2 regions of the Pseudarthrobacter sp. NPDC092419 genome follow, and region 1 is predicted to be linked to the other one. Evidence: predicted binding sites of a transcription regulator. Region 1 holds the regulator's gene; the other holds the start of a gene.

What was found. Region 1 encodes Rex, which represses fermentation and respiration genes when NADH is low (regulators of the CRP and FNR family bind a similar motif). Its sites were predicted from a motif close to CTTGTGAANNNNTTCACAAG; they were not measured.
Region 2: ACIQC0_RS08940 (glyceraldehyde-3-phosphate dehydrogenase) is a predicted target of Rex. The motif match lies at 10,147-10,166, and genes of this name have one in related genera.

Annotation. Positions count from the first base shown of each region.
Region 1 is NZ_JBIVQF010000005.1:205,003-220,409, forward strand. Features, by position in the region: gene ACIQC0_RS10505 (cytochrome c biogenesis protein ResB) at 1-1,708, opposite strand, end outside; gene ACIQC0_RS10510 (cytochrome c biogenesis CcdA family protein) at 1,708-2,463, opposite strand; gene ACIQC0_RS10515 (TlpA family protein disulfide reductase) at 2,470-3,048, opposite strand; gene ACIQC0_RS10520 (histidine phosphatase family protein) at 3,143-3,823, opposite strand; gene ACIQC0_RS10525 (YceI family protein) at 4,038-4,586, shown strand; gene ACIQC0_RS10530 (hypothetical protein) at 4,775-5,581, shown strand; gene ACIQC0_RS10535 (redox-sensing transcriptional repressor Rex) at 5,649-6,344, opposite strand; gene ACIQC0_RS10540 (glutaredoxin family protein) at 6,432-6,686, opposite strand; gene ACIQC0_RS10545 (FG-GAP-like repeat-containing protein) at 6,762-8,387, opposite strand; gene ACIQC0_RS10550 (HAD family hydrolase) at 8,493-9,311, shown strand; gene ACIQC0_RS10555 (30S ribosomal protein bS22) at 9,451-9,549, opposite strand; gene ACIQC0_RS10560 (helix-turn-helix domain-containing protein) at 9,701-9,913, opposite strand; gene ACIQC0_RS10565 (3-deoxy-7-phosphoheptulonate synthase) at 10,061-11,161, opposite strand; gene ACIQC0_RS10570 (alpha-hydroxy-acid oxidizing protein) at 11,467-12,834, shown strand; gene ACIQC0_RS10575 (ArsR/SmtB family transcription factor) at 12,844-13,431, opposite strand; gene ACIQC0_RS10580 (acetoin utilization protein AcuC) at 13,510-14,721, opposite strand; gene ACIQC0_RS10585 (TrkH family potassium uptake protein) at 14,822-15,407, shown strand, end outside.
Region 2 is NZ_JBIVQF010000004.1:267,789-283,195, reverse strand. Features, by position in the region: gene ACIQC0_RS09010 (peroxiredoxin) at 1-197, shown strand, start outside; gene ACIQC0_RS09005 (Sir2 family NAD-dependent protein deacetylase) at 204-1,124, shown strand; tRNA gene ACIQC0_RS09000 (tRNA-Val) at 1,217-1,292, shown strand; gene ACIQC0_RS08995 (hypothetical protein) at 1,397-1,687, shown strand; gene ACIQC0_RS08990 (FadR/GntR family transcriptional regulator) at 1,847-2,572, opposite strand; gene gndA (NADP-dependent phosphogluconate dehydrogenase) at 2,768-4,204, shown strand; gene epsC (serine O-acetyltransferase EpsC) at 4,294-4,878, opposite strand; gene cysK (cysteine synthase A) at 4,918-5,853, opposite strand; gene msrA (peptide-methionine (S)-S-oxide reductase MsrA) at 5,918-6,442, opposite strand; gene ACIQC0_RS08965 (Nif3-like dinuclear metal center hexameric protein) at 6,541-7,491, shown strand; gene ACIQC0_RS08960 (zinc ribbon domain-containing protein) at 7,582-8,319, shown strand; gene ACIQC0_RS08955 (YaaA family protein) at 8,335-9,099, opposite strand; RNA gene rnpB (RNase P RNA component class A) at 9,156-9,543, shown strand; gene ACIQC0_RS08945 (TspO/MBR family protein) at 9,605-10,114, shown strand; gene ACIQC0_RS08940 (glyceraldehyde-3-phosphate dehydrogenase) at 10,381-11,859, shown strand; gene ACIQC0_RS08935 (hypothetical protein) at 11,926-12,135, shown strand; gene ACIQC0_RS08930 (HNH endonuclease family protein) at 12,258-13,055, shown strand; gene def (peptide deformylase) at 13,062-13,634, opposite strand; tRNA gene ACIQC0_RS08920 (tRNA-His) at 13,728-13,800, opposite strand; gene orn (oligoribonuclease) at 13,930-14,559, opposite strand; gene mptB (polyprenol phosphomannose-dependent alpha 1,6 mannosyltransferase MptB) at 14,737-15,407, shown strand, end outside.

The DNA.
Region 1 (15,407 bases):
CATTATCGCTGGGGCTGCTGGGGGGTTGCTGGGATTGCGGAGCGTCGGAGTCGTTGTCCAGCTGCCATTCGGTGGTCAGGAGCCGGCGGATGGCGGCGGCCTCGCCGGCCAGGCGGTGGTCTTCGCCGCGGGCGAGGAGGCCGTACTCCACCGTGGTGCTGCCGTCGTCGGAGGTTCCGGTGCGTACCCAGGCGCGGCGGCGGTTGATGTACAGCGAGGCGACCAGGCCGGCCACGGCCAGCAGCGCGAAGATCAGCGCATACAGCTGGCCGGGGTTGTGGTGGATGTCCACGCCGATGTACCGCTTCACGCCGTCGAAGCTGATGCTGCCCTTGCCGTCCGGCAGGGTGTAGCTGGTGCCCGGAGCCAGGGTGATGCCGCCGGCGTCCAGGTTGCGGGCGTTGAGCGGTGTCAGGTCCGCCACGTCCAGCTCGAAGACGTTCTGCGGGGCGCCGGCGTCCAGGCCGAGGTCGCCGTAAAACGAGTTCAGGGTCAGCTGCGGGTTGAACAGGTCCGGATCGCCGCTGAAGGACACGCCCTCATCGGTGACGAACGCCGTGGGCAGGAAGAAGCCCACGAAACCCAGTTGGTCGGGCTTCGCGTCCGGGACCTTGATGACCACGGAGGAGTAGTAGTTGTCGCCCTGCAGCTTGGCCACCACGGGCCCCTGCATGGCCACGTTGCCCTCACCATCGCGGATGGTCACCACGGGCGCGTAGCCGTTGCCGGTCAGGTAGATGCTGGTGCCGCCCAGGGTGACCGGATCGTTGACCTTCAGGACTTCCTGCCTGGCAGGGGCGTCCGGGCTTTCCCTGGTGGTCACCGCGGCGGAGAAGTCGATGGGCTGGCCGAACTTCCCCTGCGATTCACGGTCGAACGTGATGTCGAACTTGTCCAGCTGGACCGAGTACGGCTCCAGCTGGCTGGACTGGAAGTTGGTGCCCGGCGTGAACTGGTCGTAACCCACCAGGGTGTTGACGAACGTGTCACCCTCCACCAGGATGCGCTGGCCGCTGTAGCCGAACAGGCCGCCGGCGGCCACGGACACCAGCACGCCGATCAGCGACGTGTGGAACACCAGGTTGCCCACTTCCTTCAGGAAGCCGCGCTCGGCCCCTAAAGATGGCTCCGCGCCGCCGTCGTCCCTCACCTCAACGCGGTAGCCGCGCTTCCTCAGCAGTGCGGCGGCACCGTTGATGGCGTCCGACGCCGGGATCCCGGCGCGTGCGGGAATGGCCAGCGTGCCGTACTCGGGCAGGCGGGAGAGGCGCTTGGGGGTGCGCGGCGGCTGGGAGCGCATGGCCTTGTAATGGGCTATGGCGCGGGGCACCACACAGCCGATCAGCGAGGTGAAGAGCAGCAGGTAGATGGCGGAGAACCAGACAGACGAGTAGACGTCGTACAGCTGCAGCGAATCCAGGATCTTGCCGTAGTCCGGGTTGTCCTTGATGTATTGGGTCACCACGGAGGGGTTGGCGGGCCGCTGCGGGAACAGGGAACCCGGCACGGCGGCCACGGCCAGCAGGAGCAGCAGGAACAGCGCCGTGCGCATGCTGGTCAGCTGGGTCCAGGCCCAGCGGAGCATCTCCCGGGGACCCAGTACCGGCAGGGCGGCCTCGGCCTTCGCGCCGGCGTTGCCGCTGGCCTTGGACTCGGGTTTCGCCTCTGTCACGGCGGATTTCGCTTCTTCGTTCACACGCTCGCTCATCAGATCGGCAACTTCACGTCGGTTTGGAACCAGTACTGCAGCTCGGTGACCCAGGCGCCCCACACGCCGCTGGCCATCAGCAGGCCCAGCAGCACCAGGATGCCGCCGCCGGTGCGCTGGATGGCCACGCGGTGTTCACGGAAGAATGCCATCACGCCCATGCCGCGGCGGAGACCCAGGGCGATCAGGAGGAACGGGATGCCCAGGCCCAGGCTGTAGACGAAGGCGAGGAACGCACCCTTGGCCGCGGAGGACCCGCCCGAGAGACTCAGGAGCTGAACGGCGGAATAGGTGGGGCCGATGCACGGCGCCCAGCCCAAGCCAAAGGTCAGGCCCAGCAGCGGCGCGCCCCACAGCCCCGCCGGCGGCTTGGCATGGATTTTGGCGTCCCGCTGGAGCCAGCCGAAGCCGCCCATGAACACCACGCCCATCACTATGACCAGGATGCCAAGGACCTGCGTGATCCAGGCGTTCTGGCTGCCCGTGATCAGCGTCCCCAGTTGCCCGAACGCGCCGCCCAACAGCACGAAAATGACGGAGAACCCCAGGACGAACAGGCCGATCCCGGCCAGCATCCGGCCGCGCTTCTGCTTCTGGAGGTCAACGCCGCTCAGGCCCGTGACGTAGCCCAGGTATCCGGGAACCAGCGGCAGCACGCAGGGGGACAGGAAAGAGACCAGCCCGGCCAGCAGCGCCACCGGGATGGCCAGCAGCAGCGAACCGTTGAGGATTGCTTCGGCGAATGGACTGTTCACGGCTGGCTACTCTGCCACGGCCGCGGCGATGAGGGCCTTCAGGGTGCCGCGCTCGATCTCGCCAAGCACGCGGGCGGACACGCGGCCCTGCTTATCCAGGACCAGGGTGGTGGGAACAGCTCCGGGCGGGACGATGCCGGAGACGGCCAGCAGCACGCCGCCGTCCTTGTCGTCGAAGCTGGGGTAGGTCAGGCCGAACGTCTTGTCGAACGCTTCGGCGGTGGCCTTCTCATCGCGCAGGTTCACGCCAAAGAACTGGACGCCCTGATCCTTGAACTCCTGGTGCAGGTCTTCAAGGATGGGGGCTTCCACCCGGCAGGGGGCGCAGGCTGCGAACCAGAAGTTCAGCACGGTGACTTTGCCCTGGAAATCCGCGGGGGTGACTGCCGTGCCGTTGAAGAGCGTTCCGGTCACCTGCACCGGGGCCTTGCGGTCCGTCGCAGCGAATTCGGTGACGGAGCCATCTCCGGCCACGTAGTTCTTGTTGTCCCCGGCACGGGCCTGCTTGGCCAGCGCGTCTTCCTGCGCACAGGCGGACAGGCCCAGGGTCAGGGCCGCGAGCGTGAGGCCGCCGGCAGCCAGGATGCTGCGCCGGGAGGCGGCCGGCGCCGAAGGCGCGCGCCCGGTGCCGTGATTGCCGTTGTTCGTCTCGCTCACTACTTACCCTCAGTCATCACGATCAGGCTCCCGGCGTGCTGGCCGCACCGGGAAGAAGGGAGGCTGCCGGCTCGGTGTACTCGACGCGCAGAAGCGAGCCGCCGTCGTCAAACACCAACGAGGTGATGGAGGTCAGCGTGCACTCGCGCTTGCGCGGATCATGCCAGAGGGGCTTGCCCTCAGCGCTGAGCCGGGTAGCCCAGATGGGGAGCTGGTGGCTGACCATGATGGCTTCGGGACCCGCCGCGCCGTAATCGCTGCCGGCCAGGTCGATGGCACGAAGCCGTGCTTCCTGGACCGCGGCCATGACCCGGGCCGCCTGCTCCTTGTACGGTTCACCCCAGGACGGGCGGAGGGGGTTGACGAGGTGGGGCCAGTGCTTGGGCTTGCGCAGCTCGGCCTTGGTGACCTTCAGGCCCTCGAAGTAATTTTCCGCCTCGATGATCCGTCCGTCCGTGTGGATCTCCAGACCCAGCGCCTCCGCCGTGGGGCGGGCGGTCTCCTGCGCCCGGTCCAGCGGGGACGCGGCCAGGTAGGTGATCCGGGCCCCTGCGGCCGCGCGCCGGACGAAGTGTTCCGCGAGCATCTCAGCCATCCGGCGGCCCAGCTCCGAGAGGTGGAATTCGGGCAGCCTGCCATACAGCACGCCGTCAGGATTATGGACCTCGCCATGGCGGAGCAAATGGACAGTGGATTGGGGCATGTTTACCAGTTTCTCAAAGATGGCGTGCGATCCGAAATCTTCTACATCCGGTAGAACCGGAGATTTTCGAAAAAAGTTCCCGCCGGAGGGAACAAAACATGCAAACGCATGTTTATACTAATTGCAGCAGTTAGTTGAGACTTCAACAGATGAAGCGTCAACGGCCAGAACGCACCGCACAACCGCACAGCACTTCCATACAAGGAGCATCATCATGGCACTTCCCGCAGACGTCACCACCGGCACCTGGACACTGGACAAGTCCCACAGCGAGATCGGTTTCACCGTCCGTCACGCAGGCATCAGCAAGGTCCGCGGCCAGTTCACCGAGGCAGCGGCCACCCTTGAGGTCGCCGAGAACGTTGCCGATTCCAAGGTCAACGCCACCATCCAGACCGCCAGCTTCGACTCCGGAGACGTCAACCGCGACGGCCACGTCAAGGGCGAAGATTTCTTCGACGTGGAGAAGTTCCCCGAGATGACCTTCGTCTCCAATGGCCTCGTGGCAAAGGGCAACAGCTACGAGCTCGCCGGCGACCTGACCATCAAGGGCGTTACCCGTCCGGTGGTCCTGGAAACCGAATTCAACGGCGTTGCAGTGGACCCGTTCGGCAATACCCGCGCCGGCGTCTCCGCTGAGACCACCATCAGCCGCAAGGACTTCGGCCTGACCTGGAACGCTGTCCTGGAGACCGGCGGCGTGCTGGTCAGCGACAAGGTTGCCATCAACCTGGAACTGGCCTTCATTGCCCCAGCAGCATAGGCATTAGCTTCCACCACACCCGCGCCCCGGCACCCGGCTCCGGCAGCCCGGCGCCGGGGTGCTGTTTTAAGCCCCGTTGTCCCCACAACGCGCCCGCGCGGGGGTACGGTTGAGCTAAGCCATGCCGGGGGAAGGGCAGGACCGATCCCGGCAGTACCGTTGGAAGCACTTCTGGAAAAGGACCGCCCATGAGCACTCCCCCTGTCCCCCCGCCGCCCGGACCGAACGATCCCCAGCAGGGAAACAGTGCGGGGAACCCGGGCGGTTCAGCGAATCAGCCGCCCCGCTACGGTGAGAATGCGCCGCAATACGGCCAGAACCCGCCCCAGTATGGACAGAATGCGCCGCAGTACGGCCAGAACCCGCCCCCGGCTCCCGGCTACGGTCAGCAGCCGGGCGGCCCGGTACCGTATGGCCAGAACCCGCCACAGTACGGCCAGCCGTCCTATGGCCAGTCCCCCTACGGCCAGCAGCGGTACGGCCAGTCCCCCTACACCCAGTACCCGTCCGAGCAGCCTGGCGGCGGCAAGGGTGAGGTGCCGCAGCTGGTCAACGTGTCCTTCTGGCTGCTGATTGCATCGGGCGCCATCTTTGTCATTTCGCTGCTCATGGGCCTGGGGGACCTGGACAACCCCGTGTTCCGCCAGGAATTTGAACGGCAGCTCGAGGGCAGTGGCAACCAGGTCAGCTACAACGACATCAAGGGCATCATCGCCGGCACCATGGTGGTGTTGGGCATCATTGGGGCGGCGCTGTACTTGCTGGTCGCTGTCTTTGTCCGGAAGGGCAAGAACTGGGCCCGCATCCTGGGAACAGTTCTCGCGGCGTTCTCCGTTCCCGGGCTCTTTGCGGGACTCACCATCGGAACCCTCGGCACGCTGCTGGGCATCGCGGCCATCGTCCTGCTCTACCTGCCTGCCACCGCCCCCTACTTCCGCCGGCAGCCTTTCGCCAACCCATACGGCGGCGGCATGGGCAACCCGTACGGCCGGTAACCACACAGCATCTGCACGCGGCGTCACCCGCGCACAGCAACGGGCGCAGCCCCGGACACAGCCGGAACTAGGCGGTCTGTTCCGGAGCCTGCGCCCGTTGCGCGTGGTACGCCAGGATCTGAAGTTCGGTGGCCATGTCCACCTTGCGGAGGTTGACGCCGTCGGGCACCTGCAGGATGACCGGGGCAAAGCTAAGGATGCTGTGGACTCCGGCCTCGACCACCCGGTCGCAGACGTCCTGGGCGACGGCCGCGGGCAGCGCAAGCACCACCATGTTGGCTCCGGTCCTTTGCAGGACTGGCTCCAGATCCGCCACGTCGCTGACCCGCAGCCAGCCCACCTCATTGCCCACCACCATCTGGTCGGCGTCAAAGATGGCCACTACGTCGAAACCGCGGGATTCGAACCCGCCATACCGGGCCAGGGCCTTGCCCAGGTTGCCGGCACCCACAATCGCCACTTTCCAGTCATGGGTCAGGCCGAGGGCCGCGGCGATGTTGCGGCTGAGGTACTGAACCTCGTAGCCGACGCCCCTCGTCCCGTAGGACCCAACGTGCGATAGGTCCTTACGCAGCGTGGACGAACTCACGCCGGAGACTTCGGCGAGGGATTCAGACGAAACCCGCTCCACGCCGTCGGCCATTAAAGAGTTCAGCGCGCGCAGGTAGATGGTCAGCCGCGCCACGGCGGCTGGGGGAATTTCCTTCCCCGGCGCGCCCGGAAGGTCCGCAACCGGATGCGGAGTGTGGTCCATCGCGGCCATCCCCTCCTTTGTGCTGCGTCGTGACTCCACTCTAGGGCCCCTCCGCCGGTGCCAACAAAGCAGCCGCCATCACGTGAACCGGCTCCCTTACTGCGCCATGGCGCGCTCCAGCACGCGCTGCAGGCGGTTTTCGTCGATCTTCCAGAAGTCGCGCTGGACACCGTCCACCAGCACGACCGGAATCTCCTCGGCGTAGCGGTCCCGCAGTTCCGGGCGCTGGTCCACGGATTCCTCCGTCCAGTCCAGGCCCAGCGAGGCAGTAACGCGTCCGACGGCGTCGCGCGCCTCTTCGCAAAGGTGACACTCGGATTTGGTGATCAGTACGACGCGCGGGGTAACCATGCATTAACGGTAGCCCCGTTCGCGGGGACGCGGTGACGGACGGGCGCGTCCCAGGCCCCGCCCGACAGAATGCCGTCAGAAGAGCGGCGAGAGCCCGTTCCAGCCCGGCCCCACTGGGATCCGGGAAAGGAAGCCGCCGGTGCCGCTGCCGGGGTAGAGCCACAGGACGCCGGTGCCGTCGCGGGCCAGCAAGTCGGGGCGGCGGTCGCCATTAAAGTCACCGGGACTTACGACGGCGGTCATTACGTTCCAGCCACTGCCCACCCGGGCGCGGGGCAGCCAGCCGCCCGCACCGTTCCCGCGGTACAGCCACAGGTAACCCGTCGCGCTTTCCCGCGCCAGGAGATCGGCGGCACCGTCGCCGTTCATGTCCCCCGGGCCGACGATGGCGTTGAAGATATTCCAGCCGCTGCCGACCCTGATCCGGGGCAGCCAGCCTCCGGTGCCGTTCCCGCGGTACAGCCAGAGGTAACCCGTCGCGCGCTCACGGGCGAGGACATCCACCCGCTGGTCGCCGTTGAAGTCACCGGGGCCGACGATGGCGCTGAAGATGTTCCATCCGTTGCCGATGCGGATCCGGGGCAGGAAGCCGCCGGTACCGTTGCCGCGATAGAGCCACAGGTAGCCGGTGGAAGTCTCCCTGGCGATGATGTCCAGTGCGCCGTCCCCGTTGAAGTCCCCGGGTGTCTCGAGCGCATTGAAGATGTTCCAGCCTTTGCCGATCACCACGCCGGGAAGCCGGCCTCCCCGGCCGTTCCCGGGGTACATGCGCAGCTCGCCCGTGGCGGGCAGGCGGGCAAGGATGTCCGTGTTCCAGTCGCCGTTGAAATCACCGGTGGACCCCGAGAGCGTCGATGCCGGGATGGGCAGTGGCGTGAAAGCGTATGGATCACAGGTCAGGTCGTAGTCCCGGGTGTCGTCGTACCACTGTGAAATATAGACGCGTCCTCCGGAGAAACTCGGCTGGCGGCAGCGGTCCAGTGCCTCGCCGGGATAGTCCAGCCGGCCGGCCGTTGCCCACACCGGGACGCCCGGCAGGCGCCAGGAGCCTGTGATGCCGGCCCACCCGGACTCGTAGGAGTAGAGGCCGTATGAGAATTTCGCGTCCCGCAGGGCGCGCATGATGCCTTCGATGATGTACCGGTTATCGCGCTGCTGCGCTGCGCTGGCCGTGGGCCAGGGCTGGGCAGGCCGGGGTTCGACGTCGATCCACACCACCGGCGGCGCGAAGCCCACGCGGGCCAGGCTGTCGATGGCGAACCGGGCTTCGGCGTATCCCACGTTGGAGAGCTGGCCTGCGCGGGTGGCGGCGGACCAGGGCCCCCGCGTCCCGTAGGTGGCGAGCTGGGCAGGCGTGGGGAAAGCCGCCATGGTGTACGCGTGCGCCGGCTTGCCGTTGGTCCTGGCCCAGTCCACCTGGCTCGCCAGGCACGGGTTCTCGGTGAAGGGGAGCCCCTTCGTGAGGCCGATAATAACGAACTGGGACGACGCGGGCGGTAGGGGCAGGCCATAGCCGCCCACCGCCGTCGGGCATTGTGGCCACGAAATATCGTGGCCACTGAGCGATGCAGCCTGCGCCGAAGGCGTGCCGGGGACGGAAGCCAGGAGGAGCGCGAGGAACACGAGCACGGCCGTCAGGGACCGCTTCCCGGACCGCCGCGCGCGGGATTGACTCCCTGAATGACGACCTTCAGCATCCATCGCCGCCGCTCCTTTGCCTCCACCCAGTGTAGGTCCGGGAAGCGGCGGGCCGCCAGCTTCCGGGCCTCCCTAACGTCGGCGGACATAACAACTAGACTCGACACCATGCCCGAGGAGAAATACGTCGCCGTAGTCACCAAGCCGGTTGCGGCGCCGCAGCCCGGCGAGGCGGCGTTCTTCGATGTGGACAACACCCTGATGCGCGGGGCCAGCCTGTTCCACGTGGCCCGCAAGATGCACCAGCGCGGGGCCTTCACGCTGCGGCAGGCGGCCGGGATGGCGTGGAAGCAGTTCATGTTCATGGCCCGCGGGGAAAACATGGATGACGTGCATGCCGTCCGCGATTCGGCTCTCAGCCTGGCGGTGGGCATCAGCGTCGATGACGTCAGGATCCTGGGCGAGGAGGTCTACGACGAGATGATCGCCTCGCGGATCTGGCCGGGCGCCAAGGCCCTCGCCGAACAGCATCTGCGCGTCGGACGCCGGGTATGGCTGGTGACCGCCACCCCCATCGAGGTGGCGACGGTGATCGCCACGCGGCTGGACCTGACCGGAGCGCTGGGCACGGAGGGGGAGATTTCGGAAGGCTTGTACACCGGCCGGCTGGTGGGCGACATCCTTCACGGCTCCGCCAAGGCCGTGGCTGTCCAGGAACTTGCGCACGCCCAAGGCCTGGACCTGAAGCGCTGCTGGGCCTACAGCGATTCCTATAACGACATTCCACTACTGACTCTGGTGGGCCACCCGGTGGCAATCAACCCGGACTCCCGGCTGCGCAGGCATGCCCGCGACAACAACTGGCCCGTCTACGATTTCCGGGCCGGACGGCGTGCCGCAACGCTCGGGCTCAAGGCCGCCACCGTCTGCGGCGCGGTGTACGGACTCTGGAAAGGCTTCGCCCGCATACGCGGCCCCCGCGTCTAAGGTTGGTCCCTCTTCCGTCCTAAGCTTCTTAGCGGATCCGGCCCTTCAAGGCCCGGTTCCGCGAACAAGCCCAGGACCGCGGCAAAAGAAAAGCCCGCCGCCATGAAGGCGACGGGCAGTTCTACGCTGTGCGAAGTATTTACTTCTTGTTGCGGCGCTGGTGACGGGTCTTGCGAAGCAGCTTGCGGTGCTTCTTCTTGGCCATACGCTTGCGACGCTTCTTAATAACTGAACCCACGAAAGTTCCTTACCAAACTAGATGCAGTACCTGTCTGATGGAAATGGTTCGCGGACTGAGCAACGAACTGACAACTGACAGATTCTTACAATGACGTAAAACGTTCCTTAACAGGGTACCGCTTATCCGGAGCGGCTCCTGACAGTCCTGCTCAGGCGGTCTCCGTGTGCCCTTCCACCACGGCACCCTGCAGGTACTGTTCGACGGCGGTTTCCGGTACCCGGTAAGAGCGGCCGAAGCGGACGGCCGGCAGTTCACCGGCGTGGACCAGACGGTAGACCGTCATCTTGGAGACCCGCATGACCTGGGCTACCTCAGCCACGGTCAGGAACTTCGCGTTGGAGAAGTTCTGCTCTGCCGACATTTCCTTGAATTCCTTTGCTGACGGATGGACACAGTGACCCCATGTAATGCCAATGCGGTGTTCTGATGCTGAGCCATCCACCAACCACCTATTTGGACACTCTAGTTGTTCCTGTGGCAGAAGTGAAAGTGCCGGCGGGCACTTTCTCTACGCGGTCCGGCGCTTCCGGGCCGACGCCGCCAGCTGGTCCAGGACGGAAACCGTAACGTCCCATTCCATGCAGGCGTCCGTCACGCTCTGGCCGTACACAAGGTCAGCCTGCCCCGCCGCGTTCTCCGCCACGTCCAGGTTCTGCGCGCCGCCTACCAGGAAGCTCTCCAGCATGACGCCGGCCACCGCCTGGGCCGCCGTTCCGCCGTCCTCCAGCTGCGCCCCGATCTCCAGGGCCACCTCGGCCTGGCGGTGGTGGCTCTTGCCGCTGTTGGCGTGGCTTGCGTCCACGATCAGGCGGGGGTTCAGGTGCTTGGCGGCGAGCTTTTCGGAAGCACGTTCGACGTCGGCTGCCGAGTAGTTCGGTCCCTTGCGGCCGCCGCGGAGGATCACGTGGGTGTCCGGGTTTCCGGCGGTGGCCACCAGGGCGGCCCGGCCGTCGCCGTCGATCCCCAGGAACGACTGGGCTGCGGCGGCGGCACCGCAGGCGTCGATCGCCACCTGGAGGTCGCCGTCGGTGCCGTTCTTGAAGCCGATCGGCATGGACAGCCCGGAGGCAAGCTGGCGGTGGATCTGGCTTTCGGTGGTGCGGGCCCCGATGGCGCCCCACGCGATCAAATCTGCCATGTACTGCGGGCTGATCGGCTCCAGGAATTCGGTGGCGGTGGGCAGGCCCAGTGCGGTGACCTGCTGCAGGAACTGCCGGGCGGTGCGCAGGCCAGTGACCATGTCGTGGCTGCCGTCCAGGCGGGGATCGTTGATCAGGCCCTTCCAGCCCACGGTGGTGCGCGGCTTTTCGAAGTACGTGCGCATGACCACCAGGAGGTCTTCCTTGTGCTTCTCGGCCTGGCTCACCAGCCGGCGGGCGTATTCCAACCCGGCCTGCGGATCGTGGATGGAGCAGGGGCCGACGATGACCAGGAGGCGGTCGTCCACGCCGTCCATGATGGCGCGGACTTCGTCACGTCCGCGTTCGACGACGCCTGCCGCCTTTTCGTCCAGGGGCAGTTCCGCGATGAGGTCCTGGGGCGTGGGGAGGGCGGTGAATTCGCTGACTCGCAGGTTTGATGTGGAGTTCTGGGCTGTTGCGGTGTTCATGTGATGGGGTCCTGTTCCAGATGGGAAGCGGGCCCGGAATTCAGAACCCGCCGGAGAAACGGCGAAGGGCAGAGAGTGATCTCTGCCCTGTTGGCTCTGAAGGTAGTTGGATGCGTGTCAGTTAGACGCGGGCCCCTCCAGAGCCAACGAAAAATACGCATACCAACGGTTAGTCATGGAAAGACGATAACCGCGGCCCACGCCATCGGCAAAAATCACGCCGTAACATTCGGGGGTTGATGTGGTCCGACCACATCACGTACAGTGTGAGGCAGACCACGCCAGCACGCCCAACGAAGGACGCCATGACGCACACGCTCCAGCCCAGCAACCCCGAGGCGACCCCCGCTCCGGAAACCACGGACATTCCCGCAGCGCCGGCACCTGCTGGCGCGCCGGCGTCGTCCGCTGCTTCCGGCTCCAAAGGTCCCGCCGCCAAGGTCCCCGCCGCCCTCAAGCGCCGGATCCCCAAGTACTCGGACCTCGCGCCGCTGATGCAGTTCAAGAAGCCCGAGTTCAGCAAGGACGCCAGGCTCAAGCGCGCCAGCACCATCTGGGAACTCCGGGACATCGCCAAGCGCCGCACGCCGCAGGCACCGTTCGACTACACGGACGGCGCCGCGGAAGGCGAAATCACGCTCCGCCGCGCACGCGAGGCGTTCCTGGACATCGAATTCCGTCCCGGGATCCTGCGGAACGTGTCGACCATCGACCTCAGCACGGAAATCCTCGGCAAGCCGTCGCGCCTTCCCGTAGGAATCGCGCCCACCGGATTCACCCGGATGATGCAGTCTGAGGGCGAGTACGCGGGGTCGCAGGCTGCGGAGGCCGCCGGCATCCCCTACACCCTCTCCACGATGGGCACTGCCTCGATCGAGGACGTCGCCGCGGCCGCGCCGAACGGCCGTAACTGGTTCCAGCTGTACCTCTGGACAGACCGTGACCGTTCCCTGGAACTGATCGAACGGGCCGCCAAGGCCGGAAACGACACGCTCATGGTCACGGTAGATACCGCGGTGGCCGGCGCCCGGCTCCGCGACGTCCGCAACGGCATGACCATCCCGCCGGCACTGACCCTCAAGACCGTCCTGGACGCGTCCTACCGCCCGGCCTGGTGGTTCAACTTCCTGACCCACGAGCCGCTGACCTTCGCTTCCCTGTCCCGCTACACGGGCACGGTGGCGGACCTGATCAACTCGATGTTCGACCCCACGCTTACCTTCGAGGACCTCGACTGGCTCCGTGAAACGTGGAAGGGCAAGCTCGTGGTCAAGGGCATCCAGACCGTCGAGGATGCCCGCCGGGTTGTTGACCATGGCGCGGACGGCGTAATCCTGTCGAACCATGGCGGCCGCCAGCTGGACCGCGCGCCGATTCCGTTCCACCTGCTTCCGGAGGTCAAGGAAGCCTTTACCAGGGACAACACGGACGCGGCGATCATGCTCGACACCGGCATCATGAGCGGTGCTGACATCGTGGCCGCACTGGCACTCGGCGCGGACTTCACGCTGATCGGCCGGGCGTATCTGTACGGGCTGATGGCCGGTGGCCGGGCCGGCGTGGACCGCACCCTGCAGATCCTCGAAAAGGACATGGCCCGCACCATGGCGCTGCTGGGCACGAGCCGGATCTCCGAGCTCACCCCGGATCACGTGCGCCTGCTAGGAAAATAGGCTCGCGGGCTACTTCTTCCGGCCGAACTTGGGGAGGTTCGCCAGCAGGTCCGCTGCCTTCGTGGCGGCGCGGCCTACGCTGCGGCCAATCTGCTGGGGCACGGTGTCGTCACTCAGCGCGGCAGCAGTTCCGCCGGGAATCACGACGGCGGGACTCAGTTCCGCACCGTCCCTCGCCAGGACGCCAGCAGAAACGGCCTCGGCAGCAACCTCGTCCGGCGCACCGGCCGACGATTCAGCAGTGGAACGGGCGGCGGTTCCCGACGACGGACGGCCTGCACCGGGCTTCGCGTGGGTTTCCCGTGCGGCCGGCGCGGTGCGGGCGGCGGCTGCGCTGCCGACGTCGAACGTCTCCAGCCAGTGCGAAATGCCCTCCAGCGGTTCCCGGTTCAGCGCGTAGTAGCGCTTCTGGCCCTGGGCGCGCATGCTCACCAGCTGCGCCTCGCGGAGCACTTTCAGGTGCTTCGAAATCGTGGGCTGGCTTGCCGCAAGCTCCTCCACCAGCTCGCCAACAGCCTTGTCCCCCGCGCGCAGGGCCACCAGGATGTCCCGCCGGGTCGATTCCGCAATGACGGCAAATACGTCGTCTGTCACCATGCCTCCACCCTAGCGACATATACGCCGAAAGGCATCAACTATTTCGCGGGGTGCAGGCGGTAAAACGAGCGGCCCCGGTCAGTCGAACCAGGGATCCAGTCCGTGCAGCGGGAAGACAGCCTTGCGGGTGGCCATCACGGTGCGGTCCACGGCATCGTTCGGGTCGAAACCCACCTCCCAGGACCGCCACCACAGCTCCACGTCGTCGCCCATCAGGGCAGGCGCGGCGGTCCCGAACTTCTCCCCGACGTACTGCCGCCAGTCCTGCGGGACTGGGGTGCGCACCGGCACCGGCCGCGCCGCAGCGATCGCCACCAGATGGCTCCAGGACCTGGGCACCACGTCCAGCACGCTGTATCCGCCCCCGCCGGTCGCGATCCACCTGCCGCCGCAATGGCGTTCCGCGAGGTTCTTCACGGCGGTGGCGGCCTCCCGCTGGCCGTCCACGCTCAGGTTAAGGTGTGTGAGCGGATCATCACGGTGCGAGTCGCAGCCGTGCTGGCTGACGATCACCTCGGGAGCAAAGGCGGCGACCAGCTGCGGCACCACCGCGTAAAACGCGCGCAGCCAGCCGGCGTCGCCCGTTCCCGCGGGAAGGGCGACGTTGACCGCTGTCCCCTCCGCCTGCCCACCGCCGATCTCATTGGCGAATCCGGTGCCGGGAAAGAGGGTCAGGCCGCTCTCGTGCAGCGAAATGGTGAGGACCCGGGGGTCGTCCCAGAAGATGCTTTCCGTCCCGTCGCCGTGGTGCGCATCGACGTCGATATACGCCACGCGCTGGATACCGCCATCGAGCAGCCGCTGGATGGCCAGGGCAGCGTCGTTGTAGATGCAGAAACCGCTGGCGCGTTCACGGGAGGCGTGGTGCATGCCGCCGCCGAAATTGACTGCGTGGACTGCCGACCCGGCCAGGATGCTGGTGGCCGCCAGAAGCGAACCGCCGGCAAGCCGGGCAGCGGCCTCGTGCATGCCGGCGAAGGCGGGGTCGTCCTCGGTGCCCAGGCCCCGTTCCAGGTCAGGTTCTTCCGGGTCGGCGCTGACACGGCGGACCGCGGCCACGAAGTCGGCCGAGTGGACCGTTTCCAGTTCGGGGTCCGAAGCGACGTCCGGAGCCTCCACCGTGACGTGCGCCAGGTCGAAGAGGCCCAGGCTGCGGGCCAGCCGGGCGGTGAGGTCCATGCGTTCCGGTGCCATCGGATGGCCTGGCCCGAAGTTGTAGGCCGTCATGTCCGGGCTCCACACCACCAGGGTCGGCGGCGCGGGCTGGGCGAGGCCGGGGAGGTATGTCATCAATCACAGGCTACCCGAGCACGGCCATCGCACTGCCCGGCCATTACGCGGCATTAGTGGTTTACTACTGAAGGAAGCCGTTTCAACCGAGGAAAGCCACATGACGCAGCGCGAGTCGAGGCCCGCCACCCAGGCAGACTGGCAGCAGGGCTCCGGCGAGCACACGGGGCTCTGGGTCCTGACGCGGCTCCGCGACTTCATCGATACGGTGGCCAACACTTCACCGGCACGCTTGGCCTTGACCGCGTTCGGCTTGGTGGTTCTGCTGTTCACGGGCCTGCTGTCCCTGCCCGCCGCCGCAGCCAACGGCCAGTCCACCCCTCTGCACGATGCAATGTTCACCGCAGTTTCGGCGGTGTGCGTGACCGGGTTGACCGTGGTCACCACCGCCACGCACTGGTCCTTCTTCGGGCAGCTGATCATCCTGATCGCGATTTTCGTGGGCGGCCTGGGCACCCTGACCCTTGCCTCCCTGCTGGCGCTGATGGTCAGCAAGAGGCTGGGTGTGCGCGGCAAGCTGATCGCGGCCCAGTCCATGAACAACGCCGGCCGCCTGGGCGAGGTGGGCACGCTGCTGCGGATCGTCATCACCACCTCGGTTGTCATCGAAGCGACTCTGGCCGTGATCTTGGTGCCCCGATTTCTCATGATCGGCGAGAGCCCCGGCCAGGCGCTCTGGCACGGGG
Region 2 (15,407 bases), on a different contig from region 1:
TGTTGGCGGATTTCTGGCCCCACGGCGCCGTTGCATCGGAATACGGGGTGTTCGACGCCGAAACCGGGATGGCCCTGCGCGGCACATTCATCATCGACGGCGAGGGCATCGTCCGCTACAGCGTGGTGAACCCGCGCGGGCAGGCAAGGGACCTGGCGGAATACAAGGCGGCTCTGGCCACCCTGGCGCAGGACTGATGCTGCATGGCCGGCGGACGGCACGGGGTGGGCCTGACCGGCTTTGCCAGCATGCCGCCGTCGGGCCCCTCCCATCCTTCTGATGAGGACGTCCGCGTCCTCGAACGCATAGCCGCTGTCCTGGCAGGCAGTCCCTTTGCGTTATTGACTGGTGCGGGGCTGAGCACGGATTCGGGGATCCCGGATTACCGCAGCCCCGGGTCGCCGCCGCGGTCGCCGATGACCTACCAGGAGTTCGTCCGCAGCACCGCGAACCGTCAGCGCTACTGGGCCCGGAACCACATCGGCTGGTCCCACCTTCGCCATGCCGACCCCAATGCCGGCCACTACGCGGCTGCCGCCCTGGAGCGCCGCGGTTATCTGTCGGGACTGATCACCCAAAACGTGGACCGGTTGCACCAGGGGGCAGGCAGCGTCAATGTCATCGACCTGCATGGGCGCTACGACCAAGTGGTCTGCCTTGACTGCGCCAGGACCTACCCGCGGCAGTTCCTGGCGGCGGTCCTGGCGGAACTGAACCCGGACTTCCTGGAGCGGGCTGACCGGAGTGGGCTCGTGGAGATGGCTCCGGATGCGGACGCCACGGTGGAGGACCGGGAGCTGATCGGCAGTTTCGTCGTTGCCGTGTGTCCGGCCTGCGGCGGGACGCTCAAGCCGGACTTCGTATACTTCGGTGAAAGCGTGCCCAAGGACCGGGTGGAACAGTCCTACGCAGTGGTGGATGATTCGCCCGCGCTGGTGGTGGCCGGGTCCTCCCTGACGGTGATGAGCGGCCTGCGGTTCGTGCGGCATGCCGCAAAGGTCGGCAAACCGGTCATCATCATCAACCGCGGCCCTACGCGCGGCGATGACCGCGCCCTCATCAAACTCGACGCCGGTGTGAGCGAAGCGCTGGCTTGGCTGGCGGCGGAACTTCCGCCGCTGTAGGCCGGGCCACCACCGATTCGCCTTTACCGGCACTGTTCAGGTACAGTCTATGTTCGTTGGTTGCGGTGCGAAGTGCCGGAAATCAGCGGTCCGGGTCTTTAGCTCAGCTGGTAGAGCGCCACGTTTACACCGTGGATGTCATCGGTTCGATCCCGGTAGGACCCACCATTGGAAACCCCGTCATTGCAGGCCTGAACAGCCGCGAAGGCGGGGTTTTCCGCATTCCCGGCTGCGCCGGCGGCATTGTCAGACCCCTGCCGTAGGTTGCGCACATGGAACAGGTAATAGTGCGCACCGGCCGGGATGGCCATCCGACGGCGGTGCTCCGGAACGGGCGGCAATGGGACGTGGCTGCCCAGCCGGTCAGATGGTATGAGCGCATCAATTGGTGGGAGGTCCATCGCCGGATGCCGCGCGGTGCAGCGGGCGTGGACGTGGAGGTCCTCCAACTGCAGGTCAGGCTGGGCCGGAACCGCAATTCCGCCCTGACTACCATGGTCCTGGAACGGGACGGCCTTGGCGGCGGCTGGAGGCTGCGCGGAGAGATAGCGGACGCGGCGTGACCCGTCCGGTACGTCCCGGGGCATTGGAAAGCCCTCCACCGCGACTATTGGGGGATGCCGCGGGGGAGGGCCTGAAAACGAATATACCGTGAACTTCCGGAAACAAAAAAATGTTGCGCCGGGTCCCAGGATGAACCTGGTGGCAGGTTGCCGGCGGTGTCAGTCCGCCACCGGAACAAAGACCCTGGGCTGGCCTGTCCAGGTATCCGCCATCCGGGACATGGTGCGGCGGAGGATGCGGTCGGATGCGTCCCTGGCCGCCGCGGCGTCCCCCCGGCTGATGGCTTCGGCCACGTCGACGTGCCACTGCAGCGCGCCCTCGTGCGGATGGTCCGGCATGAGGCCGTGAACTGTGCGCCCAGTCAGCGTCTCGGCCACCTGCCCCATGAGGTTGGCGAACATTTCATTGCCTGAGCCGGAGAGCAGCAGCGAGTGGAACCGGATGTCCAGCTCCAGGAAACGGGTAACGTCGCCGCTGTGGCCGGCCTCGCGCATGGCGTAGGCGGCGTCCATCAGCTCCAGCCTGAGCTGGGCGGGCGCGTTGTGTGCGGCCAGCTCTGCTGCAGCGGGTTCGACGGCGGCGCGCAGCTCTGCGAGGGAACGCAGCTGGGCGCCGCGCGCCTCACTGGCAAGCCGCCACCTGATGACCTGCGCGTCGAAAGGATTCCAGCGGTGCGAGGGCAGCACCCGGATTCCCACGCGTTTTGTCGTCTCCACCAGGCCCAGGGACTGGAGAACGCGGACCGCCTCGCGGATAACCGACCGGGAAACCTGAAGTTCTTCTTCCAGCTGCTCGGCGAGCATGACGTGGCCGGCGGCCAGCTCACCTGAGATGATGCGGGTGCCGAGGTTCTCGATGGCACGGTGGTGCAGGCTGCTGGTCATGCTGACAAGCCTAGTGGGAACGATATCGCCGCCCACTGCCGCACCAACCCGCCCCGACACAAAAGGTCCCACAGTGCGGTCACCGCTTTTCCGTGCGCCGGGGAATATATATGCTTTATTCCGACCCCTCGCTACAACGGCGCTTCCGCAAGGCGGAGCCGCCGTCCGTCGCACGAAGATGAATTGGAGTATTTGATGTCTGCACACATCGGTGTCACCGGCCTCGCCGTGATGGGCGCTAACCTGGCGCGCAATCTTGCCCGGAACGGTTTCACGGTCGCCCTCCACAACCGCTCCGTGGAAAAGACGGACGCCCTGCTGGAACGTTACGGCTCTGAAGGTGACTTCGTTCGGACCGAGAGCCTGCAGGAGCTGGTGGATTCGCTGGAGAAGCCCCGCCGCGTCCTGATCATGGTCAAGGCCGGCAAGCCGGTCGACTCCGTCATCGAGCAGCTGGAACCCCTCCTGGAACCGGGCGACATCATCATCGACGCCGGCAACTCCCACTACGAGGACACCCGCCGCCGCGAGGCAGCGCTGGCCAAGAAGGACCTCCACTTCGTGGGCGTCGGTGTCTCCGGTGGTGAGGAAGGTGCCCTCAACGGCCCGTCCATCATGCCCGGCGGCTCGAGGGAGTCCTACAAGGCCCTCGGCCCGCTGCTGGAGAAAATTTCGGCCAAGGTGGACGGCGAGCCCTGCTGTGCCTGGGTTGGAACCGACGGCGCCGGACACTTCGTGAAGATGGTCCACAACGGCATCGAGTACGCGGACATGCAGGTCATCGGCGAAGCCTTCGACCTGCTGCGCTCCGGTGCAGGCATCGAGCCCGCAGAGCAGGCCAAGATCTTCACCGAATGGAACCAGGGCGAGCTGTCCTCCTTCCTGATCGAAATCTCTGCCGAGGTTCTGGGCCACGTGGACGCCAAGACCGGAAAGCCGTTCGTCGACGTCGTGGTTGACGCCGCCGGCCAGAAGGGAACCGGCCGCTGGACCGTTATCTCCGCCCTGGAACTGGGCTCGCCGGTATCCGGCATCGCCGAATCCGTCTTCGCCCGCGCACTGTCCTCGCAGGCAGGCCAGCGCAAGCTCGGCCAGGAACTGCTGGCGGGCCGTGAGGCAGAGGTGGAGATCCCGGAAACGTTCGTCGAAGACGTCCGCCAGGCGCTCTACGCCTCCAAGCTGGTCTCCTACGCCCAGGGCCTGGACATGCTGACCTCAGCTGCCAAGGAATACAACTGGGACCTCAAGCTGGACGAGATCGCCAGCCTCTGGCGTGCCGGCTGCATCATCCGCGCCGAGCTCCTCAAGGACATCACCAAGGCCTACGCGGCCGAGGAAAAGCCCGCCAACCTGCTGTTTGCCCCGGCCTTCACCGAGGCCATCGCCAACGCCCTCCCGGCCTGGCGCCGGGTTGTGGCAACCGCGGTCCAGCTTGGCATCCCGGTTCCCGTGTTCTCCTCCTCGCTGGCCTACTACGACGGGCTGCGCCGCAAGCGCGTCGCCGCAGCCCTGATCCAGGGCCAGCGCGACCTGTTCGGGGCGCACACGTACGGGCGCGTGGATGCCGAGGGTACGTTCCACACCCTGTGGGGCGAGGACAAGTCCGAAGTTGAAGCGGTGGACACCCACTAGGTACTGCCCCCCGCCAGGTTCAGCAAACGCGAAAGGCGGGCAGCCTCCCGGAACATTCGGGGGAGCTGCCCGCCTTTTGGCGGTGGGTGTCAGATCCGGTATTCGATGTCGTATTCGGCCGGGTCAACCGCGGGTTTGGTTTCCCGCTGCGCGTCCCGGTGCCGCCACTTGGCAGGCACGCCGGTGACGATCGACTCCGGCGGTGCATCCTTGACCACCACGGCGTTGGCCCCCACCGCGCTGTCGCGGCCGATGGTGATGGGGCCGAGGATCTTCGCGCCGGCGCCGATGGTCACGCGGTCCCCGATGGTGGGATGTCGCTTGATCCGTGCCAGGGACCGCCCGCCCAGGGTGACACCGTGATAGATCATGACGTCTTCGCCGATTTCCGCGGTTTCGCCGATGACCACGCCCATTCCGTGGTCGATGAAGAACCTCCGGCCGATCGTGGCGCCGGGGTGGATTTCGATGCCGGTCAGGAACCGGCCCAGCTGGGAGAGCAGGCGGGCCGGAAACCGTAGGCCGGGGTTCTGCCACATCCGGTGCGTCAGCCGGTGGATCCAAATGGCGTGGAGGCCGGAATAGGCGAAAAAGTTCTCGAAAGAACCCCGCGCCGCCGGGTCGTGTGACCGGGCGGCGTCGAGGTCTTCCTTCAGTCTTGCGAAAAAGCCCACAAAGTTCTTTCTACAGGAAACGGGCGGATTGCGGACCGATCAGCCGCGGATGTCGTCATAGAGGACCGTGGAGATGTAACGCTCTCCAAAGTCGCAGACCACGGCGACGATCAGCTTTCCCTTGTTTTCCGGGCGCTTGGCCAGTTCCAGCGCGCCCCAGACGATGGCACCGGAGGAAATGCCGCCGAGGATGCCTTCCTTGACGCCGAGTTCGCGGGCAACGCGCACGGAGTCTTCCAGGCTGGCGTCCAGGACCTCGTCGTAGACGTTGGTGTCCAGCAGTTCTGGAATGAAGTTCGCGCCGAGGCCCTGGATCTTGTGCGGTCCGGGGGCCCCGCCGTTGAGGATGGGGGAGTCCTTCGGCTCCACGGCGACGATCTGCACGCCGGGCTTGCGTTCCTTCAGGACCTGTCCGACGCCGGTGATGGTTCCGCCGGTGCCCACGCCGGAGACGAAGATATCCACTCCACCGTCGGTGTCGGCCCAGACTTCCTCGGCCGTGGTGTTTCGGTGGATCTGCGGGTTGGCTTCGTTGGCGAACTGCTGTGCCCAGATGGAGTTCTCCGTGTTGGCCACGATTTCCTGCGCCTTCTCCACGGCGCCGCGCATGCCTTCGGACCCGGGGGTCAGGACGATTTCGGCACCGAAGGCGCGCAGCATGACGCGGCGCTCAGTGGACATGGTCTCCGGCATCGTGAGGATGACCTTGTAGCCGCGGGCCGCGCCCACCATGGCCAGGGCGATGCCGGTGTTGCCGGAGGTTCCTTCGACGATGGTGCCGCCGGGCTTCAGCGCGCCGGACTTTTCCGCAGCGTCGATGATGGCCACACCGATGCGGTCCTTGACGCTGTTGGCCGGGTTGTAGAACTCGAGCTTGACGGCGACGGTGGCGTCCAGTCCCTCGCTGAGCCGGTTCAGCCTGACCAGCGGGGTTCCGCCGACCAGCTGCGTTACATCGTCATAGATCCGTGCCATGTACATACGCCTATCTTTGAGGGGTGGATACTGAGGTCAGCCTAACGAGGCCGCCCAAGGCTGGCTAAGCGTTAAGCCATGCAGAGTAATATTTCCGCGCCTTGGCGAGCTTGGGATTGATGATCACCTGGCAGTAGCCCTGTTCGGGGTGCTTGGCGTAATAGTCCTGGTGAAACTCCTCGGCGACGTGGAAGCGCGGCAGCCGGCTGACTTCGGTGACGATCGGAGCGTGCCACAGCGCCTGGTTGCGTTCGATGGCTTCCTCGAACAGGATTTTCTCTTCCGTTGTCTCATAGAACATCGACGACCGGTACTGCGTGCCCACGTCGTATCCCTGGCGGTTCAGCGTGGTGGGGTCGTGCAGGGCAAAAAACATGTCCAGGACAACATCCGCTGGAATGACGTCCTCATCGAAAGTCACCGCAACCACCTCGGCATGGCCCGTCGTTCCGCTGCACACCGAGTAGTAATCAGGCTCCGGGTCATGGCCGCCGGTGTAGCCGGAGACCACTGAGGTGACTCCCTTGGTCTTCTGGTAGACGGCGTCGAGGCACCAGAAGCAGCCTCCGCCCAGGACAAAAGTTTTCATGACCTCTTCAATGGTTGGCGGGCCCGGATGATTCCCTGCCCCGGCCGGCGCAGTCCGCACGTGCCGGTCTGACCAGGCAATGGGGTAGAAATAAGACTATGGAACCTGAGGACACCGACGTTACCGGACCCGAAGACCACAATGACCGGACCCACGACGGCGATGCCCCCTTCCCGGGGCCCGGCGGGCCAGGTTCGGCGGCACCTTCCGAAACCGTTCCAACCCTGGCCGAGCTGCTTCTGGCGGTGGAAGAGCTGTGGCCCGAGTCACTGGCGGAGAACTGGGACGAGGTGGGCCTGGTGGCCGGGCACCCGGCCGCACCGGTGTCGCGGGTCATGTTCGCCGTGGACCCCACGCTTGAAGTCATTGAAGAAGCCGTGGACTGGGGTGCCGAGCTCCTGATCACGCATCACCCGCTGCTGCTGAAGGGCGTCACGACCGTTGCCGCCACCACACCCAAGGGCCGGGCGGTGCACCGCCTCATCGAATCGGGGACGGCGTTGCTGACGGTGCACACCAATGGCGATTCCGCCGTCGGGGGCGTCTCCGATGTCCTGGCGGATGCGCTGGGGCTCCAGGACGTCGCTCCGCTGGCGACGTCGGCCAACGGACTGCCGGAGGAAGGCATCGGCCGCGTGGGCGAACTGCCCGACGCCATGAGCCTTGGCGACTTCGCCGCCCGCGTGTTCGGCATCCTGCCCTCGGTGGCCGGGGGAGTACGCGTGTCCGGGGACAAGGACGGACTGGTGCGGCGGATCGCCGTGTGCGGCGGCGCCGGGGATTCGCTGTTCAATGAGGTCAGGGCCAGCAACGCGGACGTATACGTCACCGCCGACCTGCGCCACCATCCAGCCTCGGAGGCACGGGAAGCAGCCCTCAACGGCAGGCCCTACCTGGTCGATGTCTCGCATTTTGCCAGCGAATGGCTCTGGCTCCCCGCGGCAGCATCGGCGCTCGGAAACGTGCTGAGCGACCAGGGCCACGACGTCGAAATCCGGGTCAGCACCACTAACAGCGACCCCTGGGACTTTATCCTGACTCCAGGCTAAGCCGGGCATGGAAGCGGGCCAGGCGCTAGAGTCTAGGAAGCGCCGGTTCGGTGCCCGGCCGCGGCCGGAAAGGATCAAGCGGAGGTAGAAGTGGCCAAGGCAGCACCGGCAGAACAGTTGAAGTTGCTCGACCTGCAGGGACTGGACGCCAAGCTGACCGCGCTGGCCAACCGCCGGCGCGCCCTCGAGACGGACCCCCGGATCAAAGACCTCGAAGCGGCGCTCGCCGTGGCCAACGGCGAACTCGGCGCGGCCAAGGTTGCCGTCCACGATGCTGAAGCCGAGCTCAAGCGCGCAGAGGCCGACGTCGAACAGGTCACCGTACGGATCAGCCGGGACGAAGCGCGGCTCAACAGCGGGACGGGACTGTCCAAGGACCTCGTGGCGCTCCAGAAGGACATCGCCTCACTCAACAAGCGGCGCTCGGACCTTGAGGACGTGGAGCTGGAGGTCCTGGAACGGCTGGACACCCTCCGCGAAAAGCAGGCTGCCCAACAGAGGATCGTTGACGACATCCAGGGCTCCTTCGGTTCAATCCGCGGTGAGCTCGACCAGGAACTCGCCGCCGTAGCCGCGGAAACGGCCGAGGTCAAGGGCCGCCGCGATGCGTTCGCCCAGGCCCTGGATGCACCGTTGCTGGCGGTCTACGAGAAAACACTCGCCCGGCGCGGTGTGGGGGCCGCCCGGCTGTTCCATGGCACGTCGGAGGCATCCGGCATGAAGCTCAGTCCCGGGGACCTTGCCGACATCAAGGCCGCAGCACCGGAGGACATCGTGTTCTGTCCGGACTCGGGAGCCATCCTGGTCCGCTCCGAAGAATGGGCCTGACCGGCCCGGCTGTCCTCAGCCGGGCAGGATGATGTTCAGCGCGTGCGGCTTGCGTGCCGTGCCGGGAACGAGTTCAGCTGCCCACTTCTCCTGTGCAGCCTTCAGCAGGGCCTGCGGGGTTGCGGGCGTCTTGCCCCGCCGCGTCAGCAGGTGCCGCGCCAATTCGCCCCGGGTGTGCTTGGCAAAGTGGCTCACTACCTTGCGGACCCCGCCGGTTTCGGTAAACACGTTGACGGCGGCCGTCTGTTCCGGCGGCGGCGCCCAGGCCACGGCGTAGGTGCTGGAGCGGCAATCCACCAGCAGGTGCCCCTCCGCCACCGGGGCGAGGGCGGCGGCCAGGTGGGGCTTCCAGAACGGGGCGAGGCGTCCGACGTCGGGCAGTGCCGTTCCCATCGAAAGCCGGTAGGCCGGAACGCTGTCACCGAAGCGGATGGCGCCCCAGAGCGCGGAAATGACCAGCACGGCGTCGTCCGCTTTGCGCCGCTGGGCCGCACTCATGGTTCCGTACCCCAGGGCGTCGTACAGGACGCCGGAATAGATCCGGTGCGCCGGCGCCGCAGGTTCGGCATGCAGCCGCGTATTGCGTACGACGTCGTCACGCAGCGATGCGCCCACCCCCAGGAGGGCGAGGGCATCCTCGTGCGCACTGACGGTGCCCAGCGACTCAAGGATTTCGGCCCTTCTTGCGTTCAGCGCCGGAAAGGCGAGGGAGTCCCAGTCGAGGGCCGGGCCCCGGGCGGCCGGGGTCTTGCCTTCGGAGGGGGGAAGCAGAATCAGCACCGTCCGATCCTACCGGCGGCTGAAGCAGGCTGCGGCGCCGGTAGACTGGACGCGGATGGGACAGCCAGGCGGCCGCGCGTCACGCAAGTGGCTCGAGGAACGTCCGGGCTCCACAGGGCAGGGTGGTGGGTAACGCCCACTCGGGGTAACCCGCAGGCCAGTGCCACAGAAAACAGACCGCCAGCCTTGCCGTCCCCGGATGGCAGGCGCAGGTAAGGGTGAAACGGTGGTGTAAGAGACCACCAGCTTCCCGGGTGACCGGGAAGGCTAGGTAAACCCCACCCGGAGCAAGGCCAGACAGGACACATTTGAGGGCTGCCCGCCCGAGTGTCCGGGTAGGCCGCTGGAGGGTGCCGGCAACGGTACTCCTAGATGGATGGCCGTCACTCCTTCGCCGGCAACAGCGGGGGAGTACAGAACCCGGCGTATCGGCTGTCCCATCCACCTGCCGTGATTGACCTGGAACGCCGTCGACTGACCTGAAACGCTGTTGGGGAACTGAACCGTGCCTGCTGATACAACCCCCGCACCCCGCCGGGTCCGCGACCTGCCCGCGCTCGCAGGGTTCCTGGCGCTGTCGGCCGCCACCTGGTTCCTCGCCGCTGTTCCCATCAGGTCCGCCGGTGACTGGTTCGCTGCCTCGGCGCAGGCGCCCTGGATGCCGCCTGGCTGGATGTTCCGGTCCATGTGGATGCTCCTCTACGCCGGCGTAGCTGTCGCGGCCTGGCTGGTATGGCGCCGCGGTGCGCTGCGCGGCGGCACCCTGGCCGGATACTGTGCCCAGCTGGGGCTCAATGCCGCCTGGCCGCTGGCATTTTTTGGACTGTACCCGTTCCTGGGCGCTCCCGCCCTGTGGGTTGCGTTCCTCGTCATCACTGCACTTGCAGCTTCCCTGGCGTTCCTGACCCTCCGCTTTGGGCCCGTCAGCCGGACCGCCGGTTTGCTCCTGCTGCCATATTTCTCCTGGGTGGTGTTCTCCGCCAGCCTGAACCTCTACTCGGCGATCCATAACTGACGGCGGACGCACGGGCATCAGTTGTGGGTTCCCGTGTGAGTGATTTCACGCGTCCGGAGCCTTCCGGCGCGCCGCGGCCAACCTAGAATGGATTCCGGACGTAGAAGTTCTCCCGCCGGGGCTGCGTTCGCAGCCGGCGGTTTTTCTTTGCAGCGACCCACGCGCCTGCGGGCCGAACCCGGCAGGCCACGGCGCCCCTGGACATCATCCGGTGGCCGACATCCGCGTACGAAGACGTATGCGGCTGAACCGAGGAAGGTATTTCTGTGAGCCAGACGTCAGATTCTTGTCTTGATACGTGGATGGGCCGGGAGGCTCTTGCCGAAGCCATGATCCCGGTGATCGGGCGGCTTTACCGCGAGAACAACGTGGTGACCAGCATCCACGGCCGGAGCCTGATCAACAAGTCCACCATGAACATCCTCAAGGCGCACCGCTTCGCCCGTCGGATGAGCAAGGACGAGTTGCGCCTGGAGGAGACCGCTCCGCTGCTGAACGCGCTCGCCGGTATGGAACTCGGCGCAGCGGCCATCGACATCGCCCGGCTGAACCAGAAGTTCAAGGACGAAGGTAACGGCGCCAGCCTGGAGGAGTTTCTCCGCGCCGAGCTCGCAGAGATCGTGGGCAAGCGCGGCGGCGACGACCGCACCAGCACGGATGTCGTGCTCTACGGCTTTGGCCGTATCGGACGACTTCTGGCACGCCTCCTCGTTGAGAAGGCCGGAGGCGGCCACGGGCTGCGTCTGCGCGCCATCGTGGTGCGCCGCGGTTCTGACAACGACCTCTCCAAGCGCGCCAGCCTGCTGCGCCGCGATTCCGTGCATGGTTCGTTCGAAGGAACCATCCGGATTGACGAGGAGGCCAACACCATTACGGCCAACGGTGTCCAGGTCCAGGTCATCTACTCGAACGATCCGGCCACCATCGACTACACCGCCTACGGCATCAAGGACGCCCTGGTGGTGGACAACACCGGCCGCTGGCGCGACACGGAAGGCCTGTCCCAGCACCTGCAGAGCAAGGGCGTTGCCCGCGTCCTGCTCACGGCGCCGGGCAAGGGCGAACTGAAGAACATCGTCCATGGCATCAACCACGGGGACATCCTGGATTCGGATCGGATTGTCTCCGCAGCGTCCTGCACGACGAACGCCATCACTCCGGTGCTCAAGGCCATCAACGACAAGTTCGGCGTAGTCCACGGCCACGTGGAAACGGTGCACTCGTTCACCAATGACCAGAACCTGATCGACAACTTCCACAAGGGCGATCGCCGTGGCCGTTCAGCGGCGCTGAACATGGTCATTACCGAGACCGGCGCTGCGAAGGCTGTTGCCAAGGCCCTGCCCGAGCTTCTGGGCAAGCTGACCGGCAGCTCCATCCGCGTCCCCACGCCGGACGTCTCCCTGGCGATCCTTAACCTGAGCCTGAAGAACGGCACCACCAAGGATGAGGTGAACGACTTCCTGCGCGAGATGTCGCTGCACTCGGACCTGCGCAAGCAGATCGACTACATCGACTCCCCGGAAGTTGTTTCCACGGACTTCGTCGGTTCCCGCCGTGCGGGCATCGTGGATGGGCTCGCCACGATTTCCAACGATAAGAACCTTGTCCTCTACGTCTGGTACGACAACGAGTTCGGCTACAGCTGCCAGGTAGTCCGGGTCATGGAGGAAATGGCCGGGGTCAACCCGCCCTCATTCCCGGCCAAGGAGTCGGCCGCCGCGCTGGCAACCATCGCAGTCTAATAACGGTCACCCGGTTTCCCGGCTGATCCTCTGGAATCAGCCGGGAAACCGGACCACACTGGTGGCATGACTAAGGAACCCGCGGTTCAGCACGAAACCACCCTCGAACACGCCCTGGATGTCGCCAAGGCCAACCACAAGGAAGCCTTGCGCCTCCTCGAAGGGGCGCGGGCCGCCCAGGCAACGGGCGACGTCGGCGAGGACCGGGTCCGCCAGCTCGAAGGCCTGTTGGCGGTCGCCGAGGAGGACCTCCGCCGCGTGATGCGCGAGCAGTAGAGGCCGCCCGCCGCCCCATGTGACGCGTCACTCTTCCTCCACACTGTGGAAATCCGCGGAAGGGATGTTCCGGTGCCCTAGGCTCTTCGGGTGCAGGATGTAAACCGCAGCGCGGTGACGCCATGAGCGCCAGCTGGACCGCCTACCGCCGTGCCCGCCGCCGATCCCGCCAGGCATGGGTGTTGCTGGCACTGGCCGCGGTATCTGCGCTGGCGACAGTGGCGTGGTTCTTTACCGACGGGCAGTTCGCACTGGCGGAGCCCGCGGCCGCCGGCCCGGTCGAAGCGCCCGTCTACGACCCCGCCTGGATGAAGCCGGTGGTAGCCGTACGTCAGGTGCCGGATGCTACGGCGCTGTCGGTCCTTGAGGGCCTGCCCGTCAAAGGCCGGGCACCGGCCAACAACTACGAGCGGGAGGCGTTCGGCCAGGCCTGGTTGGACGCCGACCGGAACGGCTGCGATACCCGCAACGACATCCTGCGGCGCGATCTCTTGGAGGTCGCGTTCACGGAACGTTCCCGGTGCGGGGTGGCGTCGGGCCGCTTCCAGGATCCGTACACGTCGAAGACCATCGACTTCCGCCGCGGCGCAGACAGCAGCCGTGAAGTGCAGATCGACCACGTGGTGGCGCTGTCGGATGCGTGGCAGAAGGGCGCCCAGCAACTGACAGCCCGGCAGCGCCAGCACCTGGCCAACGATCCCGTGAACCTCGTGGCCGCGGACGGGCCCGCCAACCAGCAAAAGGGCGCCGCTGACGCCGCCACCTGGCTGCCAAAGAACAAGTCGTTCCGCTGCCACTATGTGGCCCGCCAGGTGTCGGTCAAAGCAGGCTATGGCCTCTGGGTCACCCAGGCCGAAAAGGACGCCATGAAGCGGGTCCTGGGCACCTGCCCGGACCAGCGAACCGTCCTGGCACGATAACGGAGCCTAGTGGCCGAAGGGATCGGGGTCCACGCCGGGCATCCAGGTCAGCCCCGGCACACCCCAGCCGCTCTTCTTCGCCTGTTTCATGGCTTTGCGCGCGTAGCGGTCGATCAGCCGGTTGACGTAGAGCTTGCCGTCGAGGTGGTCGTATTCGTGCTGGATCACCCGCGCGAACCAGCCCGTCGCTTCGAACCGGACCGGCTGGCCGTAGCCATCGAAGCCCTCCACCCGTGCCCATTCGGCACGTTTTAGCGGGTAGTGCCCGCCGGGGAATGAGAGGCAGCCCTCTTCCTCCTCATCCGGGTCGGGAAGCGCTCCGGAGATCTTGGAGAGCGTCAGCTGGGGGTTCACCACGACGCCCGTAGGGGGAGCGCCGTCGTCGTTGGCGTATTTGTACACGAAGATGCGCTTGCCCACGCCGATCTGGGGCGCAGCGAGCCCCACGCCGTTGGCGGCGTCGTTGGTTTCGAACATGTTTTCGATGAGCGTGCGGAGGGCGTCGTCGAAGACCTCAACCTCTGCGGCCCGGCGGTGGAGAACAGGTTCTCCCCAGATGGTGATTGGCAGAACTGTCATGTCGTCCGTCCTTTGCGCTGTGGCCGGTATTTGATACATGGGGTACGCAAAAAAAGGAGGCCGCACCGGATATCCGGTACGGCCTCCCGTGAGGGTGAGCGACGGGGGTTGAACCCGCGACCTCCTGGACCACAACCAGGCGCTCTGCCAACTGAGCTACGCCCACCATGTGCCCTGCGGAGCGACCGGCTACCCGGCCCTCTGGAAAGGCAACTCAAATAGCTTACCTGCTGTTCAGCACTGTTTTGGCCACTTTTGCCGATTTCCCGGAAAATTCATGGAAACGTGGCGCAGATTACGCCTGCGGCTGTTTCGGGGATTCGGCCGTGGTGATACGGCGCGCGATCTGCTGGGCGGTGGCGCTGTCCGGACCGGGGGCGGGAACGAAGACGGCCTCGCGGTAGTACCGGAGCTCGTCGATGGAATCCTTAATGTCTCCCAGGGCGCGGTGGCCGCCCTTCTTTGCGGGGGACTGGAAGTAGGCACGCGCGAACCAGCGGCGTGAGAGTTCCTTGATGGTGCTCACGTCGATGACCCGGTAGTGGAGGTGCTCAACCACGGCGGGCATGTCCCGGGCAAGGAATACGCGGTCCGTTCCAACCGAGTTGCCACCCAGCGGAGCCTTGCGGGGGTCCGGCACCCATTCCGCGATGTACTCCATGACGAGGGCCTCCGCTTCCGCCATAGTCTTGCCGTTGGGCAGTTCCTTCAGGAGGCCGGATTTGGTGTGCATGTCCCTGACGAAATCGCCCATCTGTGCCACGGCGGCATCATCCGGCTTGATGACGACGTCCACGCCGTCACCCAGGATGTTCAGGTCCGAGTCGGTGACCAGGGCGGCCACCTCGATCAGGGCGTCATTCTTGATGTCCAGGCCGGTCATTTCGCAGTCGATCCAGACGATTCGTTCGTTAGTAATAGGCACCCGACCAGCCTACCTTTACACGTCCCGGCGGACCGCCGATGCTAGGATTCTGGGACGCGCGGCGGACGATTCCGCCGCTTGCTCCACCTGCTGCGGCGGCCCGCGAGGGACGCCGGGCCCGGCCGCTGCGCGCAAGACACCACACATCTTCGCGCCTGAAGATTGGACGATCCTGACATGACGGCGCCTGTGCCCGCGACGGGAGAGCTGGCCGGTGACGCAGCCGTTCCCGCGGAGGACGCCGGGATGGACAGTCCCCGCTCTCCGCTGCTGGCGGGCTTCGCCGGTTCCATGTTCATGCTGGTCGGATCCCTGGGGGTGGGCTGGCTCGCCCCCGTCTCCGAGCTGCGCCGGATGCCACTGTTCATCTGGATGCGCGCGGAGGCGCTGGGAGTGGCGTTGTCCATCATCCTGCTCGCCGTCGGCGGCATGCTGCTGGTTCGGGCCTGGCTCCGCCTGGGGCAGAAAGTGCGCGTCTGGGGGCCCGCGGCACGGAGGGTGACCCTGGCCGCGGTTGTTGCCTGGGGGCTGCCCATGATGTTCAGCATCCCGCTGTTCAGCCGGGACGTTTACGCCTACATCGGCCAGGGCCGCCTGATGTTGGAAGGCTTCAACCCGTACGAAAACGGAATCTCCGCGCTGTCGAACTACTTCCAGCTGGGCGCCGACAAGATGTGGACCGAAGCGCCCGTCCCGTATGGCCAGCTCTTCCTGTGGATCGAGCAGTTCGTGGTGTGGGTAACGAACGTGCAGCCGGAGGCCAGCGTCATGCTGTTCCGGTTGGTTGCCCTGGTTGGTGTGGTTCTCTGCATCGTCTATGTGCCGCGGCTTGCGGAGCTGCATGGCGT